Regions from separate parts of the Bradyrhizobium sp. WBAH42 genome, predicted to be linked through region 2. Evidence: predicted binding sites of a transcription regulator. Region 2 holds the regulator's gene; each other region holds the start of a gene.
The links. Region 2 encodes HrcA, which represses chaperone genes, less so after heat shock. Its sites were predicted from a motif close to GTTAGCACTCNCNNNNNGNGAGTGCTAAC; they were not measured.

Region 1 (4,147 bases), 3.1 Mb from region 2:
CCCAGCAGATGGCCCAGGCATTGGCCGATTGCGAAAAGGCGCTCGCGATCGCGCCCGATTCCGATCAGGCTCACCTGGTGCTGGGCCTCTGCCTTGCCGGGCTCGGCCGGGTCGACGAAGCCCTCGCCAGTTTCGACAGAGCCCTCGACATCCGGCCCGACCTCGAGAGCGCGATCTCCAGCAAGATCTTCGCGCTCGACTTCGTGCCGGACGCGAGCGTCGCGCAGCATCAGCAGGCGCGACGGGTATGGTGGGAGCGGATCGGCGCGAAACTCGCGTCAGAAGCGGCGGCACCGCATGACAACAGCCGCGATCCGGATCGCCGCCTGGTGCTGGGCTACGTCTCGTCGGACTTCAACGCGCATTCGGCCGCGTTCATTTTCAAGCCCGTGCTGCAACACCATGATCGGACCCGGTTCGAGATCGTGTGCTACTCGTGCTCGTCGAAAGTGGACGCGACGACACGCGAATTTCAAGCCATCGCCGATCGCTGGCGTGATGCCTCGCAATGGAGCGACGATCGCCTTGCCGCCCAGATTCGCGACGATCGCATCGATATCCTGATCGATCTGTCCGGCCATACCAGAGGAAACCGCCTCGGTGTATTTGCGCGCAAGCCGGCACCGATCCAGGCGCACGGCTGGGGCCACGGCACCGGCACCGGACTGCCGACGATCGACTATCTGTTCTCGGATCCGGTCGGGATTCCTTCGGCGGTTCGGCCTCTGTTTGCAGAGACGGTCGTCGATCTGCCGTGCTTCGTGACCCTGGCGCCGCTGCCGGCCGGAATTGCGCAGGGCAAGACGCCGGCGCTCTCGAACGGCTTCGTCACATTCGGTGTCTTCAACCGCATCAGCAAGATCTCGGACGAGGCAGCGGCAGTCTGGTCCAGGATTCTCGCGCGGGTGCCGGGCTCGCGACTGCTGATCAAGGACGTTGCGCTCGACGATCGGCTGGTCCGCGACAAGCTGCTGGCGCGATTTGCGGCGTGCCGATTGCCGGCCGAACGCGTCGATCTGCTTGGAGCCACCTTGCGGGACGAGCATCTGGCATCGTTCAACCGCATCGACATTGCCCTAGACCCGTTCCCGCAGAACGGCGGCGTCAGCACATGGGAAGCCCTGCAGATGGGCGTGCCCGTGGTGGCGAAGCTCGGCAACAGCCTGCCCGGCCGCGCTGCCGGCGCCATCCTCACCGCGCTTGGCCTGCCGGACTGGGTCGCCGACAGCGAGGAGGCCTATGTCGAGATCGCCGCCAGCCGTGCGGCCGAGATCGGCGAGCTCGACCAATTGCGCCGCGAATTGCCCGCAACGATCAACGCCGCGGCCGCGGGCAACCCCGTCGCATATGCGCAAGCGGTGGACGAGGCCTATCGCGCGATGTGGACGCGCTATTGCAGCGGCATCTGATTGGGAGATCTCGTAGGGTGGGCTAAGCGTAGCGTGCCCACCATTGCCAGATATTGCGCAGAGATGGTGGGCACGGCGCGCGAAGTGCGCGCCTTTGCCCACCCTACGAGACCGCTGCGCTGTTCAATGCAGCCGGAACACGCCGTCGACGGCGCGGAGCTCGGCCGGCTTGATCAGCTTGCAATGTGCCACCGTGACTGAGTGGAGGGGACCGTCGAGCTTCTCCTGCCAGAACGCCAGGAAGTCGGTCAGCGCGGGGAATTTCGGAAACATGTCGTAGTTCTGCCAGACATAGGTCTGCAGCAGCGAGGGATGATCCGGCATCCGATAGAGAATTTGTGCCGTCGTCAGCCCGTAGCCCAGCATCTGTTTCCGAAATTCCTCGGAAACGCCCCCAACGCGCAGTCCCATGCCAAACCTCCTTTGCAGGAGCGCATTTGCGGGGGTGGCCTGTCCGTGCCCCGGGAGCCACCCGGAAACGATGCGCTCACATGAGAGAAATGTGACGCAAACTGACAACTCATCTCAAGCCCAAAAGTTTAACAAGCTGTTGAAATTCAATGCTTTAGCAGCAGAGACGACTCCGTGCTAATACGGCCTCCCAAGCGGCCTCGAAGAGGCCGCCGAGGCTGGTTAACGATGGCAAAGGGTTTCTGGCAGTCCGCGCTTTCGGCTGCTATTTTTTCTGCTACAAACCCTTGCCCCCGCAAAATTCCTGTCCTATTTCAGCGTCGCCCGTGCTAGCACTCACGGGCAACGATTGCTAACAACCTCAAAACCTCAACCCGAGCAATTGCTTAGGAGGACTGCATGAAATTCCGTCCGCTTCACGACCGCGTCGTGGTCAAGCGCATCGACGCCGAAGAGAAGACCGCTGGCGGCATCATCATTCCCGACACTGCCAAGGAAAAGCCCTCCCAGGGCGAAGTCGTCGCCGTCGGCCCCGGTGGCCGCGACGAAGCTGGCAAGCTGATCCCGATCGACCTGAAGGTCGGCGACCGCGTGCTGTTCGGCAAGTGGTCCGGCACCGAGGTCAAGATCGACGGCCAGGACCTGCTGATCATGAAGGAGAGCGACGTGATGGGCGTTCTCGAAGTCAGCGAGTCCAAGAAGAAGGCGGCTTAAGAGCCCCTCTCCTCCCTCCAGTCAAACCCTCAAGGAAAAATTCAGATGGCAGCCAAAGAAGTCAAATTCTCGGTTGAAGCGCGCGACAAGATGCTGCGCGGCGTCGACATCCTCGCCAACGCGGTGAAGGTCACGCTCGGTCCGAAGGGCCGCAACGTCGTGCTCGACAAGTCGTTCGGCGCTCCCCGCATCACCAAGGACGGCGTCACCGTCGCCAAGGAGATCGAGCTCGACGACAAGTTCGAGAACATGGGCGCGCAGATGGTGCGCGAAGTCGCCTCCAAGTCCGCTGACGCGGCCGGCGACGGCACCACCACCGCGACCGTGCTCGCGGCCGCGATCGTGAAGGAAGGCGCCAAGTCGGTCGCCGCCGGCATGAACCCGATGGACCTCAAGCGCGGTATCGACCTCGCGGTCGAAGCCGTCGTGGCAGACCTCGAGAAGAACTCGAAGAAGGTCACCTCGAACGACGAGATCGCCCAGGTCGGCACCATCTCGGCCAACGGCGATGCCGAGATCGGCAAGTTCCTCTCCGACGCCATGAAGAAGGTCGGCAACGAGGGTGTCATCACCGTCGAGGAAGCCAAGTCGCTCGAGACCGAGCTCGACGTGGTCGAGGGCATGCAGTTCGACCGCGGCTACATCTCGCCCTACTTCGTCACCAACGCCGACAAGATGCGCGTCGAGATGGACGACGCCTACATCCTCATCAACGAGAAGAAGCTCTCCTCGCTGAACGAGCTGCTGCCGCTGCTCGAGGCCGTGGTGCAGACCGGCAAGCCGCTGGTCATCGTCGCCGAGGACGTCGAAGGCGAAGCGCTTGCGACCCTGGTCGTAAACCGCCTGCGCGGCGGCCTGAAGGTCGCGGCCGTCAAGGCTCCGGGCTTCGGCGATCGCCGCAAGGCCATGCTGCAGGACATCGCGATCCTGACCGGCGGCCAGGCGATCTCGGAAGATCTCGGCATCAAGCTCGAGAACGTCACGCTCAACATGCTCGGTCGCGCCAAGAAGGTGATGATCGACAAGGAGAACACCACGATCGTCAACGGCGCCGGCAAGAAGGCCGACATCGAAGCGCGCGTGGCCCAGATCAAGGCGCAGATCGAGGAGACCACCTCGGACTACGACCGTGAGAAGCTCCAGGAGCGTCTCGCCAAGCTCGCGGGCGGCGTCGCGGTGATCCGCGTCGGCGGCGCGACCGAGGTCGAGGTGAAGGAGCGCAAGGATCGCGTTGATGACGCGATGCATGCGACCCGTGCGGCCGTGGAAGAAGGCATCGTTCCGGGCGGCGGCGTCGCCCTGCTCCGTGCCTCCGAGCAGCTCAAGGGCCTGCGCACCAAGAACGACGACCAGAAGACCGGCGTCGAGATCGTGCGCAAGGCGCTGTCGGCGCCCGCTCGCCAGATCGCGATCAACGCCGGTGAAGACGGCTCGGTGATCGTCGGCAAGATCCTGGAGAACAAGGCCTACAATTACGGCTTCGACTCCCAGACCGGCGAATATGCCGACCTCGTCAGGAAGGGCATCATCGACCCGACCAAGGTGGTCCGCACCGCGATCCAGAACGCAGCCTCGGTGGCAGCGCTCCTGATCACCACGGAAGCCATGGTCGC
Region 2 (4,147 bases):
CGCGCTCGACGCACGCAAGGCGGGCTTCGAGGTCTATGTGGTGGAAGACGCCTGCCGCGGCATCGACACGCAGGGCTCGCTGGCAAAGGCCTGGGCCGATATGGCCAAGGCCGGCGTGAAGCGGATTCAGTCTGCGGATATCGCGGTGAGCGCGTAAGCAGCGCGCAACACTGGACGACCCTCATCCTGAGGAGCGCGCTTCTTCGCGCGCGTCTCGAAGGAGGAAGGCCGAGCTGCCAGAGCCGGGCCTGCATGGTTCGAGACGCCGCGCAAGGGCGCGGCTCCTCACCATGAGGGCCTGAGACTCAGTTCGCCGCGCCGCTCTGCTCGTTGTTGTTGTTCGCCGCAGACGCAGCCTTTGCGCCGCCCTTGGCGACGCCTACCAGCGCCGGGCGCAGCACGCGATCGCCGATGGTGTAGCCGGCCTGCATGATCTGCACCACGGTGCCCGACGGCACCGACGCATCGGGCACTTCGTACATCGCCTGGTGGAAGTTCGGGTCGAACTTCTGGCCCAAGGGATCGAGCTTCTTCACGCCGTGCTTTTCCAGCGCGTTGAGCAGCGAGCGTTCGGTGAGCTCGACGCCCTCGATCAGCGCGATCAGGCCGGGATCGGCCGCGGCACGCGCTTCGGCCGGAACGGCATCGAGCGCACGCTGAAGATTGTCGGCGATATCGAGCACGTCGCGGGCGAAGCCGGTGATGCCGTAGAGGCGGGCGTCGGCGACCTCCTTGCTGGTGCGCTTGCGCAAGTTCTCCATCTCGGCCAGCGTCCGCAGCATGCGGTCGCGCGCCTCGGCGGCTTCCTTCTGCAACGTCTCGACCGCGCCGGGCTCGGGATCGTCGGGCATGATGTAGGGTTTCGACACCACGGGCTCGCCGGTCGCTGCAGTCGTGTCTTCGGGTTGCCGGTCTTGCTCGGTCATCGGCTCTGGTCTCGAACTCGTTTCAGGGATGCTGGCCCGGATATCGTGCTTAAGCCCACGAAAATCAAGCGCCCGTGATCGGCGGAAAGGCCGGTCAGCCCCCCAAATCAGCCCCCTAAGAGGCGGCTGACGATGCGGGCGGCGTAGTCCACGGTCGGGATCACACGGGCATAATTCAGCCGCGTCGGGCCGATCACGCCGAGAACGCCGACGATGTGGCCGGCGGCATCCCGATAGGGCGAGATGATGGTGGACGACCCCGACAGCGAGAACAGCTTGTTCTCACTGCCGATGAAGATCCGCACGCCTTCGGCGGTCTCGGCCCGGCCGAGCAGGTCGATCACGCCGCGCTTGGTCTCGAGATCGTCGAACAACAGCCGCACCCGCTCCAGATCCTCCAGCGCATGCAGGTCTTCGAGCAGATTGGCATGGCCGCGGACGATGAGCTGGCGGTCCTCATTCTCGCCGCCGGACCAGCTGGCGATGCCGGCCGAGATCACTTTCTGTGTCAGCTGATCGAGCTCGGCACGGGCCTCGCCGAGTGCGGTCTCGAGCTCGAGCCGCGCCTCGGCCAGGGTGCGGCCGCGGATCCGCGCATTGAGGAAATTGCCGGCCTCGGTCAGCGCCGAGGAGGGAACTCCGGGCGGCAGCGTCAGCACGCGGTTTTCGACCTGGCCGTCCTCGCCGACCAGGATGACAAGCGCTTTTTCCGGTTCCAGGCGGACGAATTCGATGTGCTTCAGCCGGGCATTGGATTTTGGCGTCAGCACGACGGCGGCGGCCCGGGTCAGGCCGGAGAGCCGCATCAAGGCCTGGTCCAGCGCCGCCTCGACCGATTGCGCCTCGCCGACGGAGGAGAGCTGGCTCTGGATCGACTGCCGCTCGGCCTCATTGAGGTCGCCGACCTGCATCAGGGCGTCGACGAAGAAGCGCAGGCCCAGTTCCGTCGGCAGCCGGCCGGCGGAGGTGTGCGGGGCATAGATCAGGCCGAGCTGTTCCAAATCGGCCATGACGTTGCGGACCGAGGCCGGCGACAGCGGCATGGCGATCAGGCGGGAAATGTTGCGCGAGCCGACCGGCTCACCGGTCGCGAGATAGCTTTCGACAATTTGACGAAAGATGTCGCGGGAACGCTCGTTGAGCTGGGCAAGGCCTGCGCGCGGCGCGATCAGATGGATCGGATCGTGATGGGCCACAGACGGTAACTCCTCTCAGATACTTATAATTTGTCCATCCGGGCCGCTTCTGACAAGCGTGGCGTTTGCGGGCTCGACGTCAGGGGGTGAATAAGCCCTTGCCGCCCACCCCCGCCCCACCTACAAGCACCGCGAACAGCCTTTTCCCGTGAGTTTTGGAGATTTCCCATGCGGCCAAGCCGCCGTGCGCCCGACGAATTGCGCCCCGTGACGCTGGAGCGCGGCGTGGTCAAATATGCGGAAGGCTCGTGCCTGGTGAAATTCGGCGACACCCATGTGCTGGTCACTGCCACGCTGGAGGAGCGCCTGCCGCCGTGGCTGAAGGGCCAGGGCCGCGGCTGGGTCACCGCCGAATACGGCATGCTGCCGCGCGCAACCTCCGAACGCACCCGCCGCGAGGCCTCTGCCGGCAAGCAGAGCGGCCGAACGGTCGAGATCCAGCGCCTGATCGGCCGCTCGCTTCGAACCATCGTCGATCTCGAAGCGCTCGGCGAGCGCCAGATCACGGTCGATTGCGACGTGCTCCAGGCCGACGGCGGCACCCGCACGGCCTCGATCACCGGCGCCTGGGTCGCGCTTGCCGATTGCCTCAACTGGATGAAGGCGCGCAACATGGTGAAGACCAACGTGCTGCGCGACAACGTCGCCGCGATCTCCTGCGGTATCTACAACGGCACGCCGGTGCTCGATCTCGACTATGCCGAGGATTCGGAAGCCGAGACCGACGCCAATTTCGTCATGACCGGCGACGGCCGCATCATCGAGGTGCAGGGCACCGCGGAACGCGAGCCGTTTACGCAGGACGAGTTCCTGAAGCTGATCGCCCTGGCGCAGAAGGGCATCGCGCGCCTGGTGGACTTGCAGAAACTGGCCGTGGCGTAGTCAATAGGCCCATGCACCGCCGAATCACGGACAAGCTCGTCATCGCCACCCACAATCCCGGCAAGCTCGCCGAGATGAGGGAGCTGCTCGCGCCGTACGGGATCGAGGCGGTGTCGGCCGGCGAGCTCGGCCTGGACGAGCCCGAGGAGACCGGCAACGATTTCCGCAGCAACGCCGCGATCAAGGCGATCGCCGCAGCGCAGGCGACCAAGATTCCCTCCTTCGCCGACGATTCCGGCATCGTGGTCGACGCGCTCGACGGCGCACCCGGAATCTACAGCGCGCGCTGGGCCGGCCCGACCAAGGATTTCAACGCGGCGATGGCGCAGATCGAGCGCCTGCTGCAGGAGCGCGGCGCCACCACGCCGGACAAGCGCAAGGCACACTTCGTCTCCGCGCTATGCGTGGCCTGGCCCGACGATCATCGCGAGGAGGTCGAGGCGCGCGTCGACGGCACGCTGATCTGGCCACCGCGCGGCACGGCCGGCTTCGGCTACGACCCGATGTTCCTGCCGGACGGGCACACGCGAACCTTCGGCGAGATGGAAAGCATCGAAAAACACGGCCTGCCGCCGCTTGGCCTAGGCCTGTCGCATCGCGCCCGCGCCTTCGTGAAACTGGCGGAGATCTGCCTTGAGCCGCGCTAAGGAAGCCTTCGGCGTCTACGTGCACTGGCCGTTCTGCCTGTCGAAGTGCCCCTATTGCGACTTCAACAGCCACGTCCGCCACGCCGCGATCGACGAGGCGAGGTTTGCGTCCGCCTTCGCGCGCGAGATCGCAACGACTGCCGAGCGCGCCCCCGGCCGCGAGGTCACCTCGATCTTCCTCGGCGGCGGCACGCCCTCGCTGATGCAGCCCGCCACGGTTGGCGCGGTGTTAGATGCGATCGGCAAGCACTGGACCGTCGCCGGCGACGTCGAGGTGACGCTGGAAGCGAACCCGACCAGCGTCGAAGCCACGCGCTTTGCCGGCTATCGCAGCGCCGGCGTCAACCGCGTCTCGCTCGGCGTGCAGGCGCTCGACGACGCCTCGCTGAAGGCGCTCGGCCGCATGCACAGCGCGCGCGAGGCGCTCGATGCCGTCGCCATCGCGCGCCGCGCGTTCGACCGCTATTCGTTCGACCTGATCTACGCCCGGCCCGAC
Region 3 (4,147 bases), 920 kb from region 2:
AGCTTCCTTCTTCGGCAGCTCGGCGACCATGGCTTCGGTGGTCACCAAGAGGCCGGCCACGGAGGAGGCGTCCTGCAGCGCGGTGCGCACCACCTTGGCGGGATCGATGATGCCCTTCTCGACCATGTCGACATAGTCCTCGTTCTGGGCGTCGAAGCCGAAGGTCTCGGACTTGTTCTCCAGGATCCTGCCGACCACGATCGAGCCTTCCACGCCGGCGTTCTCGGAGATCTGGCGGATCGGGGCTTCCAGCGCCTTCAGCACGATGTTGATGCCGGCCTGGACGTCGTCATTGGCGTTGGTGAGACGGCCGACCGCCTTCTTGGCGCGGAGCAGCGCGACGCCGCCGCCGGGGACGATGCCTTCCTGCACCGCGGCGCGGGTGGCGTTGAGCGCGTCCTCGACCCGGTCCTTCTTCTCCTTGACCTCGATCTCGGTGGCGCCGCCGACGCGGATCACCGCGACGCCGCCGGCGAGCTTGGCGAGGCGCTCCTGCAGCTTCTCGCGGTCGTAGTCCGAGGTGGTCTCCTCGATCTGGGCCTTGATCTGGCCGACGCGGGCCTCGATGTCGGGCTTCTTGCCGGCGCCGTTGACGATCGTGGTGTTCTCCTTGTCGATCACCACCTTCTTGGCACGGCCGAGCATCTTCACCGTGACGTTCTCGAGCTTGATGCCGAGCTCCTCGGAGATCAGCTGGCCGCCGGTCAGGATCGCGATGTCCTCCAGCATGGCCTTGCGGCGGTCGCCGAAGCCCGGCGCCTTGACGGCAGCGACCTTGAGGCCACCGCGCAGGCGGTTGACGACCAGGGTGGCCAGCGCCTCGCCCTCGACGTCCTCGGCGATGATGACGAGCGGCTTGCCCGACTGCACCACGGCTTCCAGCACCGGCAGCATGGCCTGCAGGCCCGAGAGCTTCTTCTCGTGCAGGAGGATGTAGGCGTCCTCGAGCTCGGCGGTCATCTTCTCGGCGTTGGTGACGAAGTAGGGGCTGAGATAGCCGCGGTCGAACTTCATGCCCTCGACGATGTCAACCTCGGTCTCGAGCGACTTGTTCTCCTCGACGGTGATGACGCCCTCGTTGCCGACCTTCTGCATCGCCTGGGCGATCATCTTGCCGATGGCGGCATCGCCGTTGGCGGAGATGGTGCCGACCTGGGCGACCTCGGAGGAGGCGGCGACCGGCTTGGCGCGCTTCTCGATGTCCTTGATGACGGCGGCCACCGCGGTGTCGATGCCGCGCTTGAGGTCCATCGGGTTCATGCCGGCGGCGACGGCCTTGGCGCCTTCGCGCACGATCGCCTGGGCCAGCACGGTCGCGGTGGTGGTGCCGTCGCCGGCGAGGTCGTTGGTCTTGGAGGCGACCTCACGCACCATCTGGGCGCCCATGTTCTCGAACTTGTCCTCGAGCTCGATCTCCTTGGCGACGGTGACGCCGTCCTTGGTGATGCGGGGGGCGCCGAAGCTCTTCTCGATGACGACGTTGCGGCCCTTCGGGCCGAGCGTCACCTTGACGGCGTTGGCGAGAACGTCGACGCCGCGCAGCATGCGATCGCGCGCGTCTCCGGAAAACTTGACGTCTTTGGCAGCCATGGTCTGCAATCCCTCGTGTTACGTGATGTGTCTTGTCTAGTCGCGGCGGAACGATGGATGCCCGGATCGCCTGGATCCGGGCATGACATTCAGCGGCCGTTCAGGCGGATGGCCTTAGGCCAGCACGCCCATGATGTCCGACTCCTTCATGATCAGGAGCTCTTCGTTGTCGATCTTGACCTCAGTGCCCGACCACTTGCCGAACAGCACGCGGTCGCCGACCTTGAGGTCGATCGGGATCAGCTTGCCGGTCTCGTCGCGGCCGCCGGGGCCGACGGCGACGACCTCGCCCTGGGACGGCTTTTCCTTGGCGGTGTCCGGAATGATGATGCCGCCCTTGGTCTTTTCCTCGGCGTCGATACGTTTGACCACGACACGGTCATGCAGCGGACGAAATTTGGATTTAGCCATGACGTTTCCCTTTGGAGGCTCGCTTCGGAAGTAGTGGGGTCGGTGGGGCGGCGCTTCCGTCCACCCTCTCGTCGAGGATCGAACGGCGCGCTTAGCAATCGGGCTTTCCGAGTGCTAATAGTGGGTCCGGAAATATGGCTTGGCCGCGATCCTGTCAAGCAAAGGTGGTTAAGCGGTTGTTGAGGCGGATATAGGATGGTGGCATTGGAAACTCGCTCGGGGCGCCGGCTTAGAGAACGACGTCATTGCTCCGGCAGCGATTTTGCGCTTGGCTGCTCGAGGGGTGCGGCCATGGTCTTGTTCGGGGGAATGCCATGATCAGTTCGGCTCACGCGCGCGCGGTTGCCAATCTGGCGGCCGCCTCTTGTCTGGCGCTGCTGCTGGGCGCCTGCGGCGGCGGCTTCAGCCTGCCGTCCCTCACGTCGTCCTCGCCGCCGCCCGAGGCCGAACCGGGCGTTGCGCCCGAAATGCCGGCCACCATCCGCGGCGACGAGATCGTCGGCCGCTGGGGCCTCGCCTCGTTCCAGAACCCGGCCGACCGCGCCCGTACCGAGAAGATGGCGCGCGAGCAATGCAAGAATCCCTACGTGATCACCGCCGGCTCCTCCGGCGGCGTGATCATGCATCTCGCCGACCAGGCGACGCCGCAGGAGCTGCGGCTGAAGGGCTCGCCGAGCGGCAAGAACTACATCGGACCGGCCGGCCCGACCCCCGGCGAGCAGGATCGCGAGATCGTCTCCTTCGACGGTCGCGTCATGATCACCCGCTTCATCGACAAGGACGCCGCTACCCGCTACGGCAACATGGTCTACGTCCGCTGCGCGCCGAGGGCGTGAGGCAGCCTTTGGCCTAACGTCTCGTCATTGCGAGCGGAGCGAAGCAATCCAGACTGCCTCCTGGGAGACAGCCTGGATTGCTTCGTCGCTTCGCTCCTCGCAATGACGAAAAACAAAAAACGCCGGCCCCAAGGCCGGCGCTTTGTTATTTCTATATCGCCCCCGTTCAGTCGAACAGCGCGTCGATGTCGTCCTGCGAGGCGTGGCCGACGTCGCCGGCGAGCTTGGGGCCGTTGAGGAGCTTCTCGTCCTCGCTGCGGCTGTCGACCGGCGCCGGCACATGGGACTTGATCGCGTCGACGCCGCCCCAGATCTCCATCATCGCATTGATGTGCTGCTCGATGAACTTCATCGTGGTCATGACCTTGCTGATGCGCTGGCCGGTCAGGTCCTGGAAGTTGCAGGCTTCGAAGATCGAGATGACGCGTTCCTGGATGTCGTCGGCAAGGCGCTTCTGCTGATCGACCGAGTCCACCTTGGACATCGCGCTGGCGGCCTGGTCGATCGATTCCGCGGCTTCGAGGATCTGCTGGGTCGCCTGCTCGGTGCCGCCGACCACCGCGCCGAGCTCGCCATTGACCTTGGCCATCTCGCCGCCGTCGAAGCTCTTGCCGTGCAGCGTCGCGATCTCGCGCTTGGTGCGGTCGATGGCGTCGTGGATGAGGTCGAGCTCCACCTTCAGCTTCTCGCACTGCTCGATCTGCGCTCGGTAGGTCTCGAGCATGGTGCGCGCTTCGGAAAGCTCGTGCGCCGTCGACGCGTCGATCGCCGCCATGGCGGCGCTGCCGGACAGCGGGGCCGCGACGATGCCCTTCGCCATCTGGGCGCGGATCGCGCGCAGCTCGGCCATGATCTCGCTATGCATCGGGATTGCCTCTTCGGTTACGTCCAAAATCGGCATCTCGCCACCGGCGATATCCTCGACGCGAAAACGCTTGCGGTGAACAGCCATCAGGATACTCCCCCCACCTCACTCACGCGTCTTTGTAGGCAGAAGCGATTTAACACGAAGTTCACAACCGGAACTGTTGTGCGGTGTCGCGCGACGCGGTGCAAAGAAGCGATTAACCATGGCCGCGCTGCGTTCATCGAAAATAAACGCTGATCGCCAAATTGCCGGCGCGCTCGCGACGTGGTGAATCGAAACGCGCTTTCCGTTTACCAAACAAAACGGCTTTTGCTTTTTATTGACCACGTCGAAGGGCGCGGATCAGCCACCGGCTCTCCACGACGCATGTGATCTAGACGAAACAGTACAGAGTACGTCGATGTTCAAGAAAATGTCTGTCGCGCTGCTCGGCAGCGCTTGC

Region 1: the regulator HrcA is predicted to act here: its motif matches at 2,149-2,177, upstream of DCG74_RS29060 (co-chaperone GroES).
Region 3: the regulator HrcA is predicted to act here: its motif matches at 2,092-2,120, upstream of groES (co-chaperone GroES).

The regions. Positions count from the first base shown of each region.
Region 1 covers NZ_CP036533.1:6,164,186-6,168,332, forward strand. The annotation lists gene DCG74_RS29050 (tetratricopeptide repeat protein) at 1-1,409, shown strand, start outside; gene DCG74_RS29055 (usg protein) at 1,533-1,820, opposite strand; gene DCG74_RS29060 (co-chaperone GroES) at 2,220-2,534, shown strand; gene groL (chaperonin GroEL) at 2,580-4,147, shown strand, end outside.
Region 2 covers NZ_CP036533.1:1,003,988-1,008,134, forward strand. The annotation lists gene pncA (bifunctional nicotinamidase/pyrazinamidase) at 1-157, shown strand, start outside; gene grpE (nucleotide exchange factor GrpE) at 306-926, opposite strand; gene hrcA (heat-inducible transcriptional repressor HrcA) at 1,034-2,122, opposite strand; gene rph (ribonuclease PH) at 2,291-3,004, shown strand; gene rdgB (RdgB/HAM1 family non-canonical purine NTP pyrophosphatase) at 3,016-3,651, shown strand; gene hemW (radical SAM family heme chaperone HemW) at 3,638-4,147, shown strand, end outside.
Region 3 covers NZ_CP036533.1:1,920,694-1,924,840, forward strand. The annotation lists gene groL (chaperonin GroEL) at 1-1,590, opposite strand, end outside; gene groES (co-chaperone GroES) at 1,705-2,001, opposite strand; gene DCG74_RS08960 (hypothetical protein) at 2,316-2,837, shown strand; gene DCG74_RS08965 (protein phosphatase CheZ) at 3,004-3,789, opposite strand; gene DCG74_RS08970 (L,D-transpeptidase) at 4,106-4,147, shown strand, end outside.